One region of the Micromonospora globbae genome, then DNA from elsewhere that is predicted to be linked to it. Evidence: riboswitches for the same ligand, from Rfam matches in the RefSeq annotation. Region 1 holds a riboswitch; each other region holds the start of a gene.
What was found. Region 1 has a riboswitch for cyclic di-AMP ahead of OG994_RS22085 (coiled-coil domain-containing protein). Riboswitches for the same ligand answer to the same signal wherever they lie in the genome.

Region 1 (5,093 bases):
CCCCGACCTCGTCGGCCAGGTCACGGAGGCGGGCGGTGGGGTTGCGGGCGATGGCGAGCAGCACGTGCCCGTGATTGGTGAGGAAGGTCCAGTTTCGGGGGCTCCCGTACCCGCTCCCGGTCGTCGCCATGGCCGTCATCGTAGGTGCCCCCACCTCCCGGCGCGTTGATCATGAAGTTGTTGTCAGCCGCATCGGCGTGTCGCGACAACAACCTCATGATCATCGGGGCGAAGGCGGGGCCGGAGCGGGGGCGGGGCCAGCGCGGGGGCGGGGGCGGGGGCTAGCCGTGGGGATGGGGGATGGGGGACACCTGAAATGCAAATCACGTATCCCTTGACGTGTCTTGAGGGCGGTGTGACCGTTGGACCGGAGTCGGGATCCGGGTGGGCGGATCGATCAGGTGGGGGATCGAGGTGCGGGGATGAGCGGAGCGGAATCGACCGTGGTGCAGCCGGACGCCCAGCGCGGGCCGGGCGGGCCGGAGACGGACCTGCCCCCGGCCATCGGTCCCGAGCAGGCGCTCGCCGAGCTGCTCGACGGCAACCGCCGCTTCGTCACCGGCGCCCCGCGCCACCCCAACCAGGACGCCGGCCGGCGAGCCGCCGTCGCCGAGCAGCAGCACCCGTTCGCGGTGATCGTCGGCTGCTCCGACTCACGCCTCGCCGCCGAGATCATCTTCGACCGGGGGCTCGGCGACCTGTTCGTGGTCCGGACGGCCGGACACACCACCGGGCCGGAGGTGCTCGGCAGCGTCGAGTACGCCGTCACCGTCCTGGGAACGCCGTTGGTGGTGGTGCTCGGCCACGACTCGTGCGGGGCCGTGCAGGCGGCGCGGGAGGCCGTCGCCACCGGCACGCCGCCCGCCGGTCACCTCGGTGCGGTGGTGGACGCCGTGGTGCCGAGCCTCCGCAGGGCCGCCGCCGACGGCGTGGACGACATCAACGGAATCGTCGACATCCACATCGCGCAGACCGTCGAGGCGCTGCTCGACAGCTCGCCCGTCCTGGCCGCCGAGGTCGTGGCCGGGCGGTGCGGGGTGGTGGGCATGTCGTACCGGCTCGCCGCCGGTGAGGTCCGCCAGGTCGCCGCCGCGCCCGCGGCGCTCGGCGGGGTCGGCCCGGCGGCCGGCGTACGCGGCTGAGGCGTCCCCGGCGACCGAAGGCCAGGCCGCCGAGCGCGGCGCCGCAGGAGGCCGTGCGCGCAGGGCCCGCAGAGCCACGGGAGACCGTACGCGAAAAGGGCCGCCCCGGTGCGGGGCGGCCCTTTCGGCGTGCCGTCGCTACAGCAGTGACATGTGGACGTGGTCGGTGTGGTTGGACGGCCCGCTGTACGACTTCCAGCCGGTCGCCGGGAACCAGATCTGCCGGTTCCAGATCACGTAGTAGATGCCGAGCCGGTCGGCGTTGCGGATCAGGAAGGCCGCCAGGTTGTTGCCGTACATCCGGGTGTCGTTGTTGTGCCACGGCGAGAAGCCGCTCTTCTGCAGCGACCAGTCGCAGGCCCGGCCCTTCGGGTGCTCCCAGGGCCCGCCGGGCCGGTAGCAGCCGACGAAGCGGTTGAAGCCGGCCCGCTTGACCTCCTTGTACGCGTGCAGCGTGCGCGGGGTGACGCACCCCGAGGTGGTGGGGTCGGGCTCGCTGCAGGACTCGGGCTTCCAGTCGCCGTCGGCGGTGCGCCCGGGGCCGATCCGGGCCACCGGCGAGGTGGCGGAGACCAGGCCGCCGGTGAAGCCCTTGCCGCCGACGAGGGCGAGGGCCTTCTCGGCCTCCCGCTTCTGCTTCGCCATGATGGCGGTCTGCTTCTGCTGCTCGCGGACCTCGGCGTCGATCGCGAGCTTGGCCAGCTCGGCGCGGCGCTTGATCTCGTTGATCTGGGCGAGCTTCTGGGCGTTCACCATGTTGAGCTCGTCGAGGCCGGTGGCCCGCTCGACGAAGGTGTTGGGGCTGTTGCTCGACAGGAGCATGGCGACCGCGCCGATCCGGCCCGTGCGGTACGACTGTGCCGCGATCTCGCTGACCTGCGGCGCCAGCGCCTGCAGCTCGGCCTCGGCCCGCTTGACCTCCAGGCTCAGCTCCAGCTGGCGCTTCTCGGACTTGGCCAGCTTGGCCTTGGCGGCGCTGTAGTTGCGGTTGGTCGTCTCGATGACCTCGTTGAGCAGGGGTGGATCGTCGTCCTCGTGGCCGGACGGCGTTGCCGGCTTGGGCGCGGCGGACACCGGGAGGGGCCCGGCGAGCACGGTCAGCGCGGCGAACACGGCCACCACGGGTGTCAACCAGCGGCGTAGGGGTGCCGTCACAGTCTTCCCTTCCGTCGACCGCCGACCGGGTTAGCTGACGGGTTCGGGGCGGAAGTGGCCCCTACCGCTGGCGCGGATTCACCCCACGTACCTGGGTTCCCGGCTCGCCGGATGGCGATTGGGCGGTGGCACCGCAGGCGCCGCTGCGCGCCTTCGGCGGTGACCGGCAGCGAGGTTACCCGAGAGCCCTCCTGGGGATCTACGTCCCGATGCCCGCTAAAAGCGTCATTTCGCCATAGCGCTGGGTAACGAGTGACCCAGTCGTCAGGCCTTCCAGCCCACTTGGTCACGTTGAGGAGTGTCACCATGCGCTGTCCGTGCTCCTGTCCGGGTCGGGCCAGCCGCGACGGCCGGCGGGGGATGCGGTCGGGTCGGAGCCGTCCGCGCCGAGGGCCCGCAGGACGTCCGCCCGGTCGTGCGCGGGACGCCGGGTGGCCGGGGTGGCGGGCGCGGGGTGTGCGTTCGCGGTGGGGTCCGGCGTGGTGTCCGTACCGCCGTCGGCGGCCGGCCTGCCGCGTCCGGCGGTCGTGACGACCGCGGCCAGCCCGGTGGTGAGCGGTACGGCGGCGATCAGGCCGAGCGTGGCCACCGCGCTGCGGACGATCTCCTGGGCCAGGAACTCGCTCGTGAGGATCTGGCTCACCGGACGCGAATCGGCGGTGAGCAGGAGCAGCAACGGCAGGGAGGCGCCGGCGTACGCGAGCACGATGGTGTTCACGGTGGACGCGATGTGCGCCCGGCCGACCCGCGTCGCGGCGCGGTAGAGCTGGAGCCGGGACAGCCCCGGGTTCGCGTGGGCCAGCTCCGTGACGGTGGCGGCCTGGGTGACCGTGACGTCGTCGAGCACGCCCAGCGAGCCGATGATGATGCCGGCCAGCAGCAGGCCGTGCAGGTCCACGTCGGCCTGGAACATCGACAGGGTCGTGGCGTCCTCGCTGCCGAAGCCGGTGAGGTGGGTGGCGGCGGTGGCCACCACGCCGAGCACGCCGGTGAGCACCAGGCTGCCCAGCGTGCCCAGCACCGCCACCGAGGTCTGCGCCGTGACGCCGTGCGTCAGGTAGAGCACCACGAACATGATCAGCGCGGCGCCGACCACCGCCACCAGCAGCGGCGGGCGGCCGGCGCTGATGCCGGGGAGCACGAACGTCAGCAGGATGGCGAAGCTCGCGGCCAGGCCGGCGAGCGCCGCGAGGCCCCGCCACCGGCCGAACACGACGATGGCGGCGGCGAAGACCAGCGCCAGCCAGATCAGCGGCATGCCGCGCTGGTGCTCGGCGATGTTCCAGGTCACCGAGGCCGGGTCGGCCGGATCGGTCAGCTCCACCAGGACGACCTCGTCGCCGGCCTCGACGACCGGCGCACCCGGCCCGTCGGGCATCGGCGTGACGACCTCCTGCCCGGCGGCCGGGCCGTCCTCCACCCGTACGCTCACCGTGCCGCACCGCTGCGGCCGGGCGCCGGGCGCCTCCTCCGGCGTCTCCGGCAGGGCCGGGCAGGCCTCGCTCACCACGCGGGTCACCGTGCCGTGGTAGCGGGCCGGGTCGCTGACGTCGGCCGGCGTCGGGGCGTCGCGGGGCCAGAGCAGCAGAGCGGCGACCAGGGTGCCGAGGACGAGGGGGACCACCGCCGCCACGAGGATCCGCCGCACCCGGCGCGGGGCGGGCGGTGCGGGACGGGAATGGTCGGCGCCCATACGAATCTCCCAACGAGTCCGGGGCGGGATACGTGCCGGCGGGACGATCGGTTCAGTACCGACGGCCCGGCGGGGCTGGGCCGTGAGGGTAACCGCCGGGCCGGACGGTCGCCGGGTGGGGGCCGGGGATTCAGCCGCGCTTCATGAGGCGACCGACGGCGGCCATCATCTCGGTGGCCATCTCGTCGGCGCGGCCCTCGGCCGCCCCCTCGTGCATGCAGTGCCGGGCGTGCCCGTCGAGCAGCCCCAGGGCGACCTTGTCGAGCGCGGCCTGGACGGCGGAGATCTGGGTGAGCACGTCGATGCAGTAGCGGTCGTCCTCGACCATCTTCTCGACGCCGCGCACCTGTCCCTCGATGCGGCGCAGCCGTGCGAGCAACTGGTCCTTGCTGGCGGTGTACCCGCGGGTCGGGGTCGGTGTGGTCATGTCGACAAGGATAGCGTACCCCTGGGGGGTATGCTACGGTGACCACGTGGCCGATACCCCCACGGGGTACCGGTGCACCGACAGGGGAGCAGTCTGTCCGGCAATTACCCCAGGGGGGTATATGCTGGGCAAGGGAAGGAGAGGTCCGATGGTCACCACGACGTACCAGGTGCAGGGCATGACGTGCGGGCACTGCGTGAGCGCGGTCAGCGCCGAGGTCGGCGCCATCCAGGGCGTCAGCGACGTCCGGGTCGACCTGGCGACCGGCCAGGTCACCGTCACCAGCGACAAGCCGCTGGACACCGCTTCCGTTCGCGCCGCCGTCGACGAGGCCGGATACGACCTCGTCGGCGAGTGACCGGCGCCCGACGCAGATCGAGGTACCTCAGATGAACACCGCGATGAAGCTGAGCGGCTTCGCCCTCGGCCTGGCGGCGGTGTTCGGCGCGGCGTACGGGGTCGGCCAGGTGGCCGGCCCCGTCACCCCCACCGCCGAATCCCGCCACGACGGCGCCGAGGAGGCCGGGCACGGCACCGGCGCCGACAGCGCGCACGGCACCGACAGCGAGCACGGCGCCGGGCACGGCACCGAGGGCCCGCACCTGCCGGCGGGCCTTCTCGTCTCCGACCGTGGTTACACCCTCACGCCGGTCGCCGCCCCGGCGGGCGAGTTCGC
Region 2 (5,093 bases), 2.2 Mb from region 1:
CGCCGCTGTTCCCGTACGCCTTCCGGCAGGCCCGCGCCGCCCACCTCGCGCTGGCGACGCGGCTCGGCGCGGCGCTCGACCGCGAGGCGGGCGGCCCGACCCCGGCGGCCTGAGCGGTCAGCCGCCGGTGCGCCCGGTCACCGTGGCGCGCCGGCGCGGCGGGGGCGTGGCCCGCCGCAGCCGCCCCCACGGCTTGTACGTGGAGAGCACTGTCGCGACGACCATGAGGCTGGTCGACACGGTGGGCGCGATCACCAGGTCGGCCCGGTCGCCGGGCGGCAGGGCGGCGCCGAGTTCGCCGGCGGCGCGCAGGTTCGGCGTGAGCAGGAACAGCACCAGCAGCACCATCACCGTGGTGATCAGCAGCTTGACGAGCACCCAGCGGTGCCGGAGCAGTCCCCACGGCGTCAGCAGGGCGCTGAGCACACCGACGACCCACACCACGACGCTGAGCGGGGCGAACAGCGCCGTGCCGACCAGCGCGGCGACCGGGTAGACGACGTCGGGGTCGGCGCCGCGCAGCACGGCGACGCCGAGGGTCAGCAGCACCAGGTCGGCGCCGAGCCACCCCAGCGAGGTGACGAGGTGCAGGGTGAGCAGGGCCTTGCGGGCGGTGCGCGGTGTCCGGGTCATGTCCGCGATGCTGCCCGCGCCGGCCCGCCCGGGCGTCCGGCGAGGAACGACACCGCTCCTACGCTCCGGGACGTAGTGCGGGTGGCCCGGCACGGGGACGGGCCACCCGCCGCGGTCAGTACACCGACAGGTGCACGTGGTTGGTGTGGTCGCTGGAGGGGTCCCCGCCCGCCCCGCTGTACGACTTCCATCCGCTGCTGGGCAGCCAGATCTGGCGGTACCAGATCACGTAGAGCACGGCGAGCCGGTCGGAGTTGCGGATGAAGTACGCCGACAGGTTGTTGCCGTACGTCTTGTCGCCGCCGGTGGCGTCGCCGCCGAAGCCGTTCTTCTGTGCGGCGAAGTCGCAGGCCCGGCCCTTGGGATGCTCGCCGGAGCCGCCGCTGCGGTAGCAGGAGACGTAGCGGGTGAAGCCGGCGGCCTTGGCCTGGTTGAGCGCGTGCAGCATGCGCGGGGTGATGCACCCGTTCGCGGGGGTGGGGTCGTTGACGCTGCACGACTCCTTCGGCCAGGAGCCGTCGGAGTTGCGCGGGGCCGGTGCGGCGTTCGCCGTGGAGGTGCCGCGGTTGGAGCTGTCGGTGGTGCGCGCGGCCTTGGCGTTGGCCACCTCGAGCGCGCGTTCGGCCTGTTCCTTGCGCTTGGCCATCACGGCGACCTGCTTGCGTTCCTCGCGGATCTCGCCGTCGAGCGCCGCCCGGGTGCGGGTCATCTGGTCGCGGGTCTCCATGAGGTCGCGCAGGGCGCGGTCCTCGTTGGCGGCGACGGCCTCGAGAGCCGCCGCGCGGTCCAGGAAACCCTCCGGGGTGTTGCTGTTGAGCAGCGCCGACACGGGCCCGAGGCGGCCGGTGCGGTACGCGACCCCGGCGATCTCACCGACCTTGCCGCTGCGCTGGGCGAGTTCCGCCTCGGTCGTCTTGAGCTGCGCCGTGAGCTCCTGCTGCCGTTTGACGGAGCGGGCGAGGGCGGCCTTGGCGTCGAGCCAGCCCTTGCTGGCCGCGTCGAGCTGCGCCCGCAGGGAGGGGGTGCCACCTTCCGGGTCCTGACCGGGGGCGGCGGCGCGGGCCACCGGGGCGGCCTCGGCGGTGCCGGGGGCGATCGCGACGCCGAGGGCGAGCGTCGCGGCGATCAGGGCCGCCATCCGGGCGGCATGTCGTCGTACGGGTGCCACTACTGGCATGCACATGTCCTTCCGTCAGCCGCCGACCGGGTTAGCTGACGGGTTCGGGACGGAAGATCCCTACCGCTGGCGCGGATGCACCCCACGAACATGGTTCCCCGGCTCGCCGCGTCGCGGCGATTAGGCGACGGCCGCCGCCGGCGCCGGTGGGCGCCGCCTGGCGGAGGCCGGGACCGAGCCTACCGGGGCCAGTGTGGTTGATGCAGCAGATGTGACTCTGTGTGTCTACCCAGACACGGAAAAATGGCGCAAAAGCGGGCTAGACGGGCGTGTGCTCGTCACCACTCCATGGCGCCGCAGGCGCCCGGCGCCGCGCGGTGCGGCCGAGGCGCCAGGTGCGGGGGAGGATGAGAACGCCGATCGCCACGCCACCACCGGGTCGGCCCACCACCAGCCGGTCGCCGCGATGAGCGCCGCCACGGCGATCACGCCGAGCAGGTCGCCCGGCACCTCCAGGGCAGTTGTCGGAGAAGGCGCGACCCGGCCCGTCCGACGTTCGCCTCAGGCGGTCGGCTCGATCGTGGTGAGCCGCTGGGTCGCCCGGGACAGCGCCACGTAGAGCGTCCGGACGCCGGCATCGGCGCGGATCTCGCCCGGCGCCACCAGCACCACCCCGTCGTACTCCATGCCCTTCGCCTCCAGGCTGGTCACCACCTGGAGGCGGGGCGCGCCGAGGCCGCCCAGCCAGCCGGCCACCTCGTCCCGGCGGGACACCGGGGTGATCACCCCGACCGTCCCCTCCACCTCGGCGAGCAGGCCCGTCACCGCCGCCACCGTGGTGGTCTCCAGCTCGCCCGCCGGCACCGTCAGCTCGACCGGCTCGACGCCGGTGGAGCGGACGGCGGTGGGCAGCGGCAGGTCCGGGTCGAGGCGGCGGATCTCGGCGGCCGCCACCGCGAAGATCTCCGCCGAGTTGCGGTAGTTGGTGGTGAGCGTGAAGTGGTGCCGGCGGCGGCGCCCCAGCGCCTGGTCCCGGGCGCGGGTCAGCTCCGCCGGGTCACCCGTCCAGGCCGTCTGGGCGGGATCGCCCACCACCGTCCAGGACGCCAGCCGGCCGCGCCGGCCGATCATCCGCCACTGCATCGGCGAGACGTCCTGCGCCTCGTCCACCACGACGTGCGCGTACTCCCGGTAGTCCGCCGGGCGCTCCCGGGCCGCCTCCCGCGCGGCGCGCTGCCGGTCGGCGTGCGTGCTCAGCTCCCGCACCCCGCCGGCGAGCTGGAACGGGTCACGCCTCGGCCGGCGCGGCTGCACCGGCTTGCCGAGCAGCGCGTCCAGCTCGTCCAGGAGGGCGATGTCGGCGACCGTCAGCCCCTCGGTGTCCAGGCTCCGGTACGCCTCGGCCAGCAGCCGGATCTCCGCCCCGGAGAGGACGCCGCCGGCGTACCGGCGCAGCCGCTCCGGTCGGGCCAGCCAGCCCAGCACGTGGCGCGGGTGCAGCCGGGGCCACCAGGCCTTGAGGAACTCCCGGAACTCCGGCCGGTCGGCGATCTCGTCCTCGAAGGCCCGCTGCTCGGGCAGGCGGGCGATGTCGAGCCGCCGCGCCTGCGCCCACAGCGCGGCGAAGACGCCGTCGAAGCCGGCCCGGCGCACCTCGTTGCGGCGGGCGCCCCGTGGCAGCGCGCGTTCCCGGATCCCGTCCAGCTCCTTGCGGTCCAGCCGCAGCAGCGCACCCCGGTAGAGCAGGCGCAGCTCGGTGGGGCCGTCGGGCACCGCGTCCCGGACCGCGCGTTCCAGCACGCGGCGCATCCGCAGCGACCCCTTCACGGCCGCCACCTCCGGCGGATCGGTGCGGGTGGCGCTCATGCCCGGGAAGAGCGTGCCGAGCGAGTGCAGGGTGGCGGTCTCCTCACCGAGGGAGGGCAGCACCGAGGCGATGTACTCCACGAAGACGGAGGAGGGCCCGACCACGAGGATTCCGCCGCCGGCGTACCGGCTGCGGTCGGTGTAGAGCAGGTACGCGGCCCGGTGCAGGGCCACCGCCGTCTTGCCGGTGCCCGGCCCGCCGGAGACGATCGTCACGCCGGAGCCGGGGGAGCGGATGGCCTCGTCCTGCTCCCGCTGGATGGTGGCCACGATGTCGCGCATGCCCCGCCCCGTGGCCCGGGAGAGCGTCGCCAGGAGCGCGCCGTCGCCGACCACTGCCAGGTCCGGCGGGGCGGCGGCCGGGTCGAGCAGGTCGTCCTCGATCCGGACGACCCGCTCGCCGCTGGACTGGATGGTCCGGCGGCGCACCACGCCGAGCGGCTGCGCCGGGGTGGCCCGGTAGAAGGCGGCGGCGGCCGGGGCCCGCCAGTCCACCACGAGGCTCGCCGCGTTCTCGTCCCGGATGCCGAGCCGGCCGATGTGCAGCACCTGGCCGTCGCGCAGGTCGAGGCGGCCGAAGACGAGCCCCTCGTGCTCGGCGTCCAGGACGTGCCGTCGCTGCGCCGCGTGGAACACCATGGCGTCGCGCTCGACGAGCGCACCGAGATTGCCGACCCGGGCGAGCCGGTAGCCGTCCCGCTCGGCGCGGACCGCCGCCCGCCGCAGCTCGGCGAGTCGGGCGTACACCCGGTCGAGATGCCGCTGCTCGACGGCGATCTCCTGCTCCAGGGTGGTCTGGTCGGTCACACACGCTCCTGATCCCCGTCGGCGCGGGCCCGCGGCTCGCGGGCCGCGCGCCGGGCCAACCGAACGAGGGTACGCCCCGGCCGGTCGTACCGCGTCCGAGGTGCGCCGCCGTCGGCTCAGGCTCCGAGGGCGGGAGCGGACCGGCCGTCCCGAGCGGGCCGGCCGAGCACCTCACGGAGCACCCCGAGCAGGGCGGCGTTCACCTCGTCGGGCCGTTCCATCATGAGCATGTGGCCCGCGCCGGGGCAGACGGTCAGCTCGGTGGCGGGCAGCGCGGCGGCGATCGACTCGGCGCACGGCGGCGGCGTGAGCCGGTCCCGGTCGCCGACGAGCGCGGCGGCCGGCAGGTGCGCGAGGTCCGCCAGTGTCTCCAGCCGGTGCTGCGCCCCGATGGAGGCGCGGAACCCGCCGATGGAGCGGAGCGAGGCCCGGGCCACCGCCGAGGTGACCAGGCGGATGTCGGCGGGATCGCAGCGGTCGCCGAAGAGCAGCCACCGGATGCTGGGCCGCAGGGCGCGCAGCAGCGCCCGGGGTGGCCGCCACGACCCGCAGCGGGCCAGGACGCCCGCGCCGGTGGTCTCGGCGAGCCGGATCAGCCGGGCGATGCGCGGGGAGAGCCCGTAGACGGTGTGGGTGTGCCCCTCGGCGGTGGTCGACACGAAGGCGAGCC
Region 3 (5,093 bases), 2.5 Mb from region 1:
ACGTCGTAGCCGAGCAGCAGCCCGCGCAGGTCGGCGATGCCACGCGCCACGCGGGCCTCGGCGGACAGGTCGGTCGGCTCGGGCGGCAGGTCCAGGTCGACGGCCTCGGCCTGCGCGGCCTCGCCCGCCGCGGGATCGCCGACCGGCTCCAGGCGCAGCAGCGGCGCGCCGGTCTCCACCTGGCTGCCGACGGAGACCAGGCACTCCCGCAGCCGCGCCGCGAACGGCGCCCGCAGCACGGTCTCCATCTTCATGCTCTCCAGGACGAGGACGGGCGCGCCCGCCTCGACCTCGTCGCCCACCTCCAGCGGCGTCGCGACGACCAGCGCCGGCGCGGGCGAGCGCAGCACGCCGCCCTCGTCCCGGCTGACCCGGTGCGTGACGCCGTCCACCTCGACCAGGTGGGTGGGTCCGTGGGTGTCGGTGACCAGCCGGAACCGTTGCCCGTTCACCACGATCCGGCCGGTGTGCTCGTCGAAACGCTCCAGCTCGGCGTCCACGGCCGGGGCGGTGCCGATGCCGACGCGGAAGCGGCGCGGCCCGGTCTGCGCGACGGTCACCCGGTAGCTGGCGCCACGGAGCTTGAGATCGATCGGCCGGCCGCTCTCGTGCTGCACCTGGGGACGCCCGCCGTGCGCGGTGGTGAGCAGGCGCTGCCGCTCGACGAGGGCCTGGTCCTCGTACGCCTCGATGGCCGCCGCGGCCAGCGCGACGCCGGAGTGCCGGGTGGAGACCAGGCGGCCCTGCTCGCGGACCCGGTCGATCCAGCCGGTGTCCGCGCTCGCGTCGATCACCTCGGGCTGGTCGAGCAGTTCGAGCAGGAAGCTCTTGTTGGTGGCGCCGCCCTCGATGATCACCGTGGTCTCGGCGACGGCGCGGCGGAGCCGACCGAGCGCCTCGTCGCGCGTCCGGCCGTAGGCGATGATCTTGGCGATCATCGAGTCGAAGTCGGCGGGGATCACGTCGCCCTCGCTGACGCCGGTGTCCACGCGGATGCCGGGGCCGCTGGGCAGGGCCAGCCGGACGATCCGGCCGGGCGAGGGCGCGAAGTCGCGGTCGGGGTCCTCGGCGTTGAGGCGCGCCTCGACGGCGTGCCCGGCCTCGGCGGGGATCCGGTCGCCGAGCCGGCCGCCGGCCGCGACGTGGATCTGCGCCTTCACGAGGTCGAAGTCCGTGGTCGCCTCGGTGATCGGGTGCTCGACCTGCAACCGGGTGTTGACCTCGAGGAACGCGAAGAGCTTCTCACCGGGGTGGTACAGGAACTCGACGGTGCCGGCGCCCCGGTAGTCCACAGCCAGCGCGAGCCGCTCGGCCGCCGCCTTCAGCTCGCGGACCTGCTCGGGGGCGAGCACCGGCGACGCCGACTCCTCGATGACCTTCTGGTTGCGCCGCTGCACCGAGCAGTCGCGGACGCCGAGCGCCCACGCCGTGCCCTGGCCGTCGGCGATGACCTGCACCTCGACGTGCCGGGCGCCGGTGACCAGGCGCTCCAGGAACACGACGCCGCTGCCGAAGGCGCGCTGGGCCTCCAGGCTCGTGCGCGCGTACGCGTCGGTGAGCTCCTCGTCGCTGCGGACGACCCGGATGCCCCGTCCGCCGCCGCCGGCGGTCGCCTTCAGCATCAGCGGGTAGCCGATCTCGGCCGCCGCGCGCTTGGCCGCGGCCAGGTTCTCCACCGCGCCACGGCTCCACGGCGCCACCGGCACGCCGACCTCCTCGGCGATCAGCTTTGCGCCGATCTTGTCGCCGAGCGTGCGCATCGCCTCGGGGCTGGGCCCGATGAACGTGACCCCCAGCTTCGCGCAGAGTTCGGCGAACGCCGGATCCTCGGCGACGAAGCCCCAGCCGACCCACGCCGCGTCCGCGCCCGTCTCGACGAGGGCACGTTCGAGGACGGCGTGGTCCAGGTACGGACGCGCGGAGGCGGGCCCGAGGCAGTAGCTGTGGTCGGCCTCGCGGACGAACGTGGCCGTGGGCTCCGCGTCGGTGTACAGCGCGACGGTCTCGATGGGCGGGGCTGCGGCCTCGGCGTTGAGCTCGCGGACGGCGTGGATCAGCCGCATGGCGGCTTCTCCCCGGTTGACGATGGCGATGCGGCTGAACACCGAGTTGGCCCCCCAAAGAGCGTCGTTCACAGAAGAACGGGGACGCCCTGGTGGCAGAGGTCCCCGCCGACAACCTTCGCCGCTACCGGCCGGTAAGGAACTGTCGCACCGACCAAACTGCGAACGGCGGAAGTTGTGGAGATTCACCAACCCGGACGGTACGCCTTCTCCAAAGATCGATGCATCAGCCCCGCCGGTGACCGCGTCCGACCGACCGGGGAGATTCGCGCCACCACTGTCCGTGACGGCCGCACCGACACGTTCGGGCACCCACCCCGGAAGGGTGGATGCCCGGACGCCGGTGGTGCGTCAGAGGGCGAGCCGCTGCCCGGGCAGGATGAGACCCGGGTCGTCGCCGACCACCCGCTCGTTCCGCTCGTACAGGGCCCGCCAGCCGCCGTCCACGTGGTGCGCCTCGGCGATCTCCGACAGCGTGTCGCCGGGCTTCACCACGTACGTGTGCCCGCCGGACGAGGGCGCGGTGCGCGTCGTCGACGTCGAACCGCGCTCCTTGTCCCGGGTGGACGTGGACGACTTGCCGGTGGACGTCGAGGCGGTGGAGCCGGCCTTCTTGCCGCAGGTCGGCCACGCGCCGATGCCCTGGCCGTCGAGCACCTTCTCGGCGACGGCGATCTGCTCGCCGCGGGTGGCGAGGTCGGCACGCGCGGCGTACTTGGTGCCGCCGTACCCCTCCCAGGTGCTCTGGGAGAACTGGAGCCCGCCGTAGTAGCCGTTGCCGGTGTTGATGTGCCAGTTCCCGCCGGACTCGCACTGGGCGATGGCGTCCCAGTTGACCGCGGCCTGAGCGGGCGAAGCGGTGCCGAAGAGGGCGACGGCGCCGGTGACGGCGCCGGCGGCCAGGGTGCCGAGGGCGACGCGACGGGCGGTCACGGCACGGTGACGGGCGTTGTACGCAGATGACATGGGTGTCCTCCACGCCGGCGAGGTGAGCTGTCGGGTTCGGGCCGAGGAGCCCGGCCGCCCATGGCGGCTTCACCCCGAGGCGCGCGGCGCACCGCCGCACGCCGAGGAACGTGGGTCCCCCGCTCCTGCCCGGGTGACGAATTGCCGACGACCGGCGGCAGGATTAGGCGTTTCCGGTCGCGGTGTCCACGATGGCGGACCCGACCGACGCTAGGCGGCTCTCACGACGGTCGCCCACCCCCTGTGAAGTTCTTCACCGGGCCCCGCGTGGCGTCCCTCGCTCGAGTTGCGGACCGCGCGAGGCCGTGCGATGAGTGGCGCGTCGGCGCCGGGACGACCACGCGGCGTACCGGGAAGGTGACACCGCCGTCCACGTGCGACACCCGACACCCGGGATGCCGGACGGCCACCGATGGCACGCACATGATCACCCAACGCGATCATCGGTGGTCCGTACGGGGGACACGGCGGTGACGACTACGACACGAATACGCGCGGGGCTGGGATGCCTCGACACCGTGGGTGAGAATCCGCTACGGAGACCCGGCAGCTCAGGCCGCCGGCAGCCGGGTTTACCGGGGGGAGACAGTGGTGAAGGTAGGGCGGCACACGAACCAGAGGGGGGAATCGCCATGCCCGAGACAGACCGTACCGACTCGGTGACAGAACGACCGGACGGGGTGACCGACCCGTTGCTGTGGAAGCTCGCGCTGGAGGTGGCCGACGCGCACGAGCCCGACGGTGAGGGGGGCTGCCGGAACCTTCTCTGCGCCGGTGAGCCGTGGCCGTGCACGGCGTGGAACAACGCCCAGCGCGCGCTGCGGGCCGCCCAGAGCGAGGCCGACGGCATGGCCGAGCCCGCGCAGGACGCCCCCACCGGCTGGTCGGCGGCCCCGGTCGTGCCCGCGGCCCGCCGCGCCGCGACCGCCCACCTGCGGGAGTCGACGAGCGCCTCGGCCGCCTGACGGGGCGGACGGCCCGACGGCCGGGAGGACGTGTGGGTTCCGCTCCGGGCTGCGGCCGCGGGTGGACCGGTGACGCGGGAGCTGAGCGACGCCGGCCACCGTGGCCGCCCCCGGAGCGGGCCGAATATCGGCTGCGGGCCGACGGGTCGCGCCTCTAGGGTGCGCCGCGTGGACCTCGACATCGTGACCCTGGCGGAGCGCCCGGACGTCGGCCCGCTGCTCGACGAGGACTTCGACGGCGCCTGGCCGCCGTTCATGGTCTGGGACCCGATGGGCTCGGTCTACTACAGCGTCGCCCACGAGCTGTACCCGGAGTTCGTGTTCGCCGCCGTCGACCCGGCCGAGCCGGGCCGCCTGGCCGCCCGGGCGTACGCGGTGCCGCTGCGCTGGACCGAGCCGGAGCTGCCCGACGGCGGGTGGGACCGGATGATCCAGCGGGCCACGGTCAACCGGCTCAGCGGCGCGGAACCGAACATCGTCTCGGCGCTGGAGATCTGCATCCGCCCCGACCGTCGTGGCGGCGGACTGTCCGCGCTCATGCTCGACGCGATGCGGCGGGCGGTCGCGAAGCGGGGCTTCGACACGCTGGTGGCGCCGGTGCGGCCGAACGGCAAGCACACCCGGCCAGACCTGCCGATGACCGAGTACGCCGCGCAGGTCCGCGCGGACGGCCTGCCCGTCGACCCGTGGCTGCGGGTGCACGTACGCGCCGGCGGGCGCATCGAGCGCGTCGCGCCCCGGTCCATGGTGATCTCCGGGACGCTCGCCGACTGGCGTCGCTGGACCGGCCTGCCGTTCGACACGAGCGGCCCGGTCCACGTGCCGGGCGCCCTCGTGCCGGTGCACTGCGACGTGGCCCACGACCACGCCGTCTACGTCGAGCCCAACGTCTGGGTCCGGCACCGGCTGTAACGCGCGCCCCGCACCGGCGATTGCGCCGGAAGCGACCCGTCCCGGCAGGTCACCGTGGAGAATGACCCCTGGGACGAGGTACGTACGACGGGGGTCGAGGCGTGCTCGGAAGCGGCCTCCTGGCCCGGCTGCGCCACGTTGACCCGGGGTACGCGGCCCTGCGACGCGCCGCGCGACTGACCCTCGT
Region 4 (5,093 bases), 460 kb from region 1:
ACGCCGCCCCGTCGGTCGAGGAGATCGAGAAGCAGATCGACAAGCAGTGGGAGCAGCTCGAACCCACGATCGAGCAGTACAACAAGGTGCGGGCGCAACTGAAGGTCAACCAGAAGAAGTCGGACAACCTCCAGAAGAAGATCGAGCCGTTGGCTCTGCAGAGCGAGCTGGCGATGACCCGGGTGGGCGACCTCGCCTCCCGCTACTACATCACCGGCCCCTCGCAGGAGATCGGTGCGCTGCTGGTCAGCGCCAAGCCCGACACCCTCACCGAGCAGCTCACCATCCTGGACCGGCTGGCCAAGCAGGAGCGCCGGCAGGTCGAGAGCATTCTGAAGGTCCGCGCCAAGTACGACGCGGAGAAGCAGAAGCTGGACGCCCTGATCGCCACGCAGACCAAGCAGAAGAACGACCTGGCCGCGAAGAAGAAGCACATCGACGCCGAGATCAAGCGGCTCCAGGCGTCGCTGCCGAAGACCGTGGTCAAGGTGTCCGGGTGCCCGACGGTCCGGGGTGTGGTCAGCAGTGCCGCGAACATCGCCATCAAGACGGCCTGCAAGCAGGTCGGCGACCCGTACGTCTGGGGTGCCACCGGCCCGGACGCGTTCGACTGCTCCGGCCTGACCCAGTACGCGTACAAGGCCGCCGGGATCAGCCTGACCCACTTCACCGGTGCACAGTGGAACGAGGGCAGGGCCATCCCGCGCTCCGAGGCGCGCCCCGGTGACCTCGTCTTCTTCTTCAGCGACCTGCACCATGTGGGTCTATACCTCGGCAACGACCAGATGGTGCACGCGCCACGGGCCGGCAAACCGGTCCAGGTGGCGAGCATCAACAACATGCCGGTCGCCGGTTTCCGCCGACCCGGCTGACCCGCCGCCCACGACGAGGGCCCCCGGCCGACCGGCCGGGGGCCCTCGCGTTTCGCGCTACCGGGGGGCGCCCACCGGTGACGGGAGCACCAGCACGTCGTCGAGGTTGACGTACATGATGCGGTGGCCGAACTGGACCTGGACGTACCGCAGGTCACCCCGCACGACCGTCCAGTCGCCGGGGGACGAGCCGTCGAACGTGACGGCACGGTAGTACTCGCTCGGCAGGATGCCGCCGACGGCGTACCGCTGGCCGGCGGGGAACGTGTACTGCAACGGAGAGATCGTCTGGTACGGCACGCCGGACGGGTACGCGTCCTGCTCGGGGTACGCCCGGCCGTAGACGGGGATCGTCGCCTTACCCGGCTTCGGCGTCACCACGAACCCGGTGGCCCACTTCGCCGTCGGCGCCGAGGGCGGGTTGTGGAACCACGCCTTCTGCCCGAGGTACCAGATGGCCGTCCAGTCGCCGCGTACCTCGGCCACCGCGTACGTCTGCCCGGCGGAGGCGCGGGCGCCGTGGTCGGAGATGTACATCGTGTCCGGCGACCCGTCCGGGCGCTCGCCGAGGTCGTTCACCAGCGGCGCGTCGTGGCTCGGCGCGCTGTGCAGGATCACGGCGGAGGATCCGCGCAGCGGGCAGGGCTCGGCCGGCGGCGGCGGGTCCGGCACGCCCGGCGGCTGCTGGTTGCAGCCGTAGAAGGCCGGCCGGTTGGCGGCGAAGTCCGGGTCGATGGTGACGAGGCCGGTCCGCTTCGTGCCGGTGGTCCGGAACGGCGCCTTGAGCAGGTCGAAGTAGTGCGACCAGTCCCAGTACGGGCCCGGGTCCCAGTGCATGCCGGCCACCGTCGACGCCACCGTGCCGGGGACGTTGTCGTGCCCGATGATGTGCTGGCGGTCCAGCGGGATGTTGAACTTGTGCGCGAGGTACCGGACCAGCTTGGCCGAGGTGCGGTACATCGCCTCGGTGTACCAGGTGCCGTGCCCGGCGAAGCCCTCGTGCTCGATGCCGATGGACTTCGCGTTGACGTACCAGTTGCCGGCCTGCCAGCCGACGTCCTTGGCCTTGATGTGCTGGGCGACGTGGCCGTCGACCGAGCGCAGCGTGTAGTGCCAGCCGAGGTAGTCGGCCTGCTGCACGAGGCCGACGCTGGGGCCGTAGTAGCCCTCCGTGTCGTGGATGACGATGTACTCGATCTTCTGCTGGGCCGGCCGGTTGCCCAGGTCGTGGTTGCCGTAGTCGCCGGCGCCCGGGCCGTACTGCTCGTACGGCGCCGGGATCCACTCGCACCCGAGGCCGACCGGGCACTCCAGCCCGTCGGGCCGCTCCGCGCGGCGCAGCCCGAGCCGGTGCAGGGCGTCCTCCCGCGGGCTCACCGCCCGCGCGGCCAGGGTCACCTGGTGGCCGTCGTCGGTCCGCCGGCTCGCGCCCTCACGGATCTGCGCGTACACCTCGTCGGCGAACGCGGCCGCGGTCTCCTCCGTGTCGGCGCCCGAGTAGCGGGCCACCGCCCCGTACCAGGCGCCCGGGTCGGTCCCGGCGCCGACGGGTCCGCCCAGCTCCCTCTGGTACGCGGCGAGCAGCGCCGCCCCGCCGCGGATGTTCGTGGCCGGGTCGGAGCGCAGGGCCTCGACGTCGGCGCCGGTGAGCGTGGCGGCGGCCTGGATGGTCCGCAGTGACGCGGCGTCCGGCCCGTCGGCCGACGAGGCGACGGCGGGCGTGGTGACCGTCATCGGGCGGGACGTGTCGCCGCGCGGGTCCTCGCCCTCGTCCACGTGGTGGCTGGCGGGCAGCGCCGCGACGTGGGCGGCGTCGGTGAGGTGCAGCGGGCCGTAGCCGCCGCTGGTGCTGGGCGCGCCGGCGTGGGTGTCCCACCTGGACTCCAGGTAGGACACGCCCAGCAGGACGCTCTCGGGTACGCCGTACTCGGCCGCCGCGGCGGCGTACTGCTGCTGCCGGTCGTCGACGGGAGCGGCCCCGGCGGGTGGCGCGGCGCCGGCCGGGCCGCCGGTGAGCGGTACGGCCGCGGCGGCGGCCACCACCGCGGCGGCGAGCAGCGCCCGCCGGCTTCTCGACATGGCTGATCGGTGCATCGAACCCCCCAGTGAAGGACGGGTGCAGGTGGGCCCACCTTCACTCCGACGCCGCGTTCAGGTCAATACCTTTCCATCTATCGAGGTTTGAAGAAGAAAATCTACGGCGTCGCACCGTGGGTGCGGTCGGCCGTGTCGCGTACGGAGTGTCACGGCCTGACGGGTTGCGAATCGATAACGCGCCTCTCTAGTCTGGTCAATCGTCGGCCGGCAGCAGGTCCGTCCACCCGGGCGGTAACGGTCCGACACCGCCGAGTCGCTCTCGGGAGCGAGCCGGGGACCCAGGTTTCCGGGGTGAATCCGCAGCGATGCGGTAGGGCGCCTCCCTTCCCGCCCGAACCCGTCAGCTAACCCGGTAGGCGGTCAGGGAAGAAGGAGTACGGAGCCCGGTGGCCCACCATGCCCCGCGGCCTCCGTCGAACCGGTCGGCGCGCGCCGACCGTGCGACGGGTGTGCCGCGTCCACGCTGGTCCCGCTTCACCACCGCCCTCGCCGCCCTCGTCGGCGTCGCCGTCGTCCTGACCGGCGGCGTCACCGCGGCGCACGCCGACCCGTCGGTCGCCGAGATCGAACGCCAGATCGATGAGGACTGGAACAAGCTCGAGCCGGTCATCGAGAAGCACAACGCCACCCGCCAGGAGCTGGCCGCCAAGCGCAAGCAGGCCGACGCCCTGGCCAAGCGGATCAAGCCCCTCCAGGTCCAGGTCGACCAGGCCATGGACAAGGTCGGCGCCCTCGCGGCGCGGGCGTACAAGGGCGAGAACCTGTCCACGGTGAACGCCATGCTCGGCAGCCGGAGCCCCAGCGAACTGATGGGCCAGCTGGAGCTGCTCGACCGGTTCGCCCAGACGCAGCAGAAGGACGTCCAGCAGGTCGCGCAGCTGCGCGACGAGCTGGTCCGGCAGAAGGAGCCGCTGGACACCCTGGTGGCCCAGCTGACCCGGACCGAGGCCCAGCTCGCGGCCAAGAAGAAGCAGATCAACGCCGAGATCGACCGGCTGCAGAAGCTGCGGATCAAGGTGTACGGCAACGGCGGCGCCGGACCGCTGCGACCCGCCCCGTGCCCGGCCACCTACCCGGGTGGCGCCGCCGGCGTGGCCGTGAAGTTCGCCTGCGCCCAGATCGGCAAGCCCTACGTCTGGGGTGCCGACGGCCCCGACTCGTACGACTGCTCCGGCCTCGTGCTCGCGGCCTGGGCCAAGGCCGGGGTCTCGCTGCCCCACAACGCCGCCCAGCAGCGCCGGGTCACCAAGACCGTGAGCCGCGGCGACCTGCGCCCCGGTGACCTCGTCTTCTACTACAGCGACCTGCACCACGTCGGCATGTACGTCGGTGGCGGCTGGGTGGTGCACGCCTCCCAGGCCGGAGTGCCGGTCAAGATGAAGAAGGTCGACGACGGGCCGATCCACAGCTTCGGCCGCCCCGGCTGACGCACGAAGGAGGGGTCCCTTCCCGGCGCATGCGCCGGGAAGGGACCCCTCTCGTCAGGGGCGACCCGTGGTGCCTCGCCGCCGCCCCGGGGTCCGGCTCAGCGGGTCGGCCAGGTACGCCAGTTCTGCCAGGCGCGGCTCGGTGTGGGGCCACGCTGACCCTGGTAGCGCGAGCCGTACACGGCCGATCCGTACGGGTGCTCGGCCGGCGACGAGAGCCGGAAGATGCAGAGCTGACCGATCTTCATGCCGGGCCAGAGCGTGATCGGCAGGTTGGCCACGTTCGACAGTTCCAGCGTCACGTGGCCGGAGAAGCCGGGGTCGATGAAGCCCGCGGTGGAGTGGGTGAGCAGGCCGAGCCGGCCCAGACTCGACTTCCCCTCCAGGCGGCCGGCGAGCTGGTCACCGAGCGAGATCACCTCGAGCGTCGAGGCGAGCACGAACTCGCCCGGGTGCAGCACGAACGGCTCCCCGTCGGGGACCTCGACCACGGAGGTCAGGTCGTCCTGCTGCCGCGCCGGGTCGATGTGCGTGTAGAGGTGGTTGTTGAAGACCCGGAAGAGCCGGTCGAGGCGTACGTCGATGCTCGACGGCTGCACCAGGGTGGGCTCGAACGGCTCCAGCCCGAGCGTGCCGGCCTTGATCTCGGAGACCAGGTCGCGGTCGGAGAGCAGCATCGCACCACCATAGCGAGGCG

Region 2: it holds a riboswitch for cyclic di-AMP, as region 1 does, so the genes downstream of both, OG994_RS00990 (coiled-coil domain-containing protein) here and OG994_RS22085 (coiled-coil domain-containing protein) in region 1, are expected to answer to the same signal.
Region 3: it holds a riboswitch for cyclic di-AMP, as region 1 does, so the genes downstream of both, OG994_RS10480 (transglycosylase family protein) here and OG994_RS22085 (coiled-coil domain-containing protein) in region 1, are expected to answer to the same signal.
Region 4: it holds a riboswitch for cyclic di-AMP, as region 1 does, so the genes downstream of both, OG994_RS24300 (C40 family peptidase) here and OG994_RS22085 (coiled-coil domain-containing protein) in region 1, are expected to answer to the same signal.

The regions. Positions count from the first base shown of each region.
Region 1 covers NZ_CP108084.1:4,901,466-4,906,558, reverse strand. The annotation lists partial or broken gene OG994_RS22095 (helix-turn-helix transcriptional regulator) at 1-139, opposite strand, end outside; gene OG994_RS22090 (carbonic anhydrase) at 423-1,142, shown strand; gene OG994_RS22085 (coiled-coil domain-containing protein) at 1,281-2,297, opposite strand; cyclic di-AMP (ydaO/yuaA leader) riboswitch at 2,302-2,432, opposite strand; gene OG994_RS22080 (YibE/F family protein) at 2,599-3,990, opposite strand; gene OG994_RS22075 (metal-sensitive transcriptional regulator) at 4,121-4,417, opposite strand; gene OG994_RS22070 (heavy-metal-associated domain-containing protein) at 4,566-4,775, shown strand; gene OG994_RS22065 (hypothetical protein) at 4,807-5,093, shown strand, end outside.
Region 2 covers NZ_CP108084.1:216,313-221,405, forward strand. The annotation lists gene OG994_RS00980 (SRPBCC family protein) at 1-113, shown strand, start outside; gene OG994_RS00985 (hypothetical protein) at 118-633, opposite strand; gene OG994_RS00990 (coiled-coil domain-containing protein) at 749-1,810, opposite strand; cyclic di-AMP (ydaO/yuaA leader) riboswitch at 1,815-1,947, opposite strand; partial or broken gene OG994_RS00995 (cation diffusion facilitator family transporter) at 2,118-2,266, opposite strand; gene OG994_RS01000 (HelD family protein) at 2,312-4,423, opposite strand; gene OG994_RS01005 (alpha/beta fold hydrolase) at 4,540-5,093, opposite strand, start outside.
Region 3 covers NZ_CP108084.1:2,359,257-2,364,349, forward strand. The annotation lists gene OG994_RS10475 (ATP-binding protein) at 1-2,105, opposite strand, end outside; gene OG994_RS10480 (transglycosylase family protein) at 2,415-3,029, opposite strand; cyclic di-AMP (ydaO/yuaA leader) riboswitch at 3,027-3,209, opposite strand; gene OG994_RS10485 (hypothetical protein) at 3,662-3,994, shown strand; gene OG994_RS10490 (N-acetyltransferase) at 4,163-4,906, shown strand; gene OG994_RS10495 (FUSC family protein) at 5,008-5,093, shown strand, end outside.
Region 4 covers NZ_CP108084.1:5,363,567-5,368,659, reverse strand. The annotation lists gene OG994_RS24310 (C40 family peptidase) at 1-872, shown strand, start outside; gene OG994_RS24305 (N-acetylmuramoyl-L-alanine amidase) at 930-2,951, opposite strand; cyclic di-AMP (ydaO/yuaA leader) riboswitch at 3,206-3,343, shown strand; gene OG994_RS24300 (C40 family peptidase) at 3,419-4,396, shown strand; gene dcd (dCTP deaminase) at 4,495-5,073, opposite strand.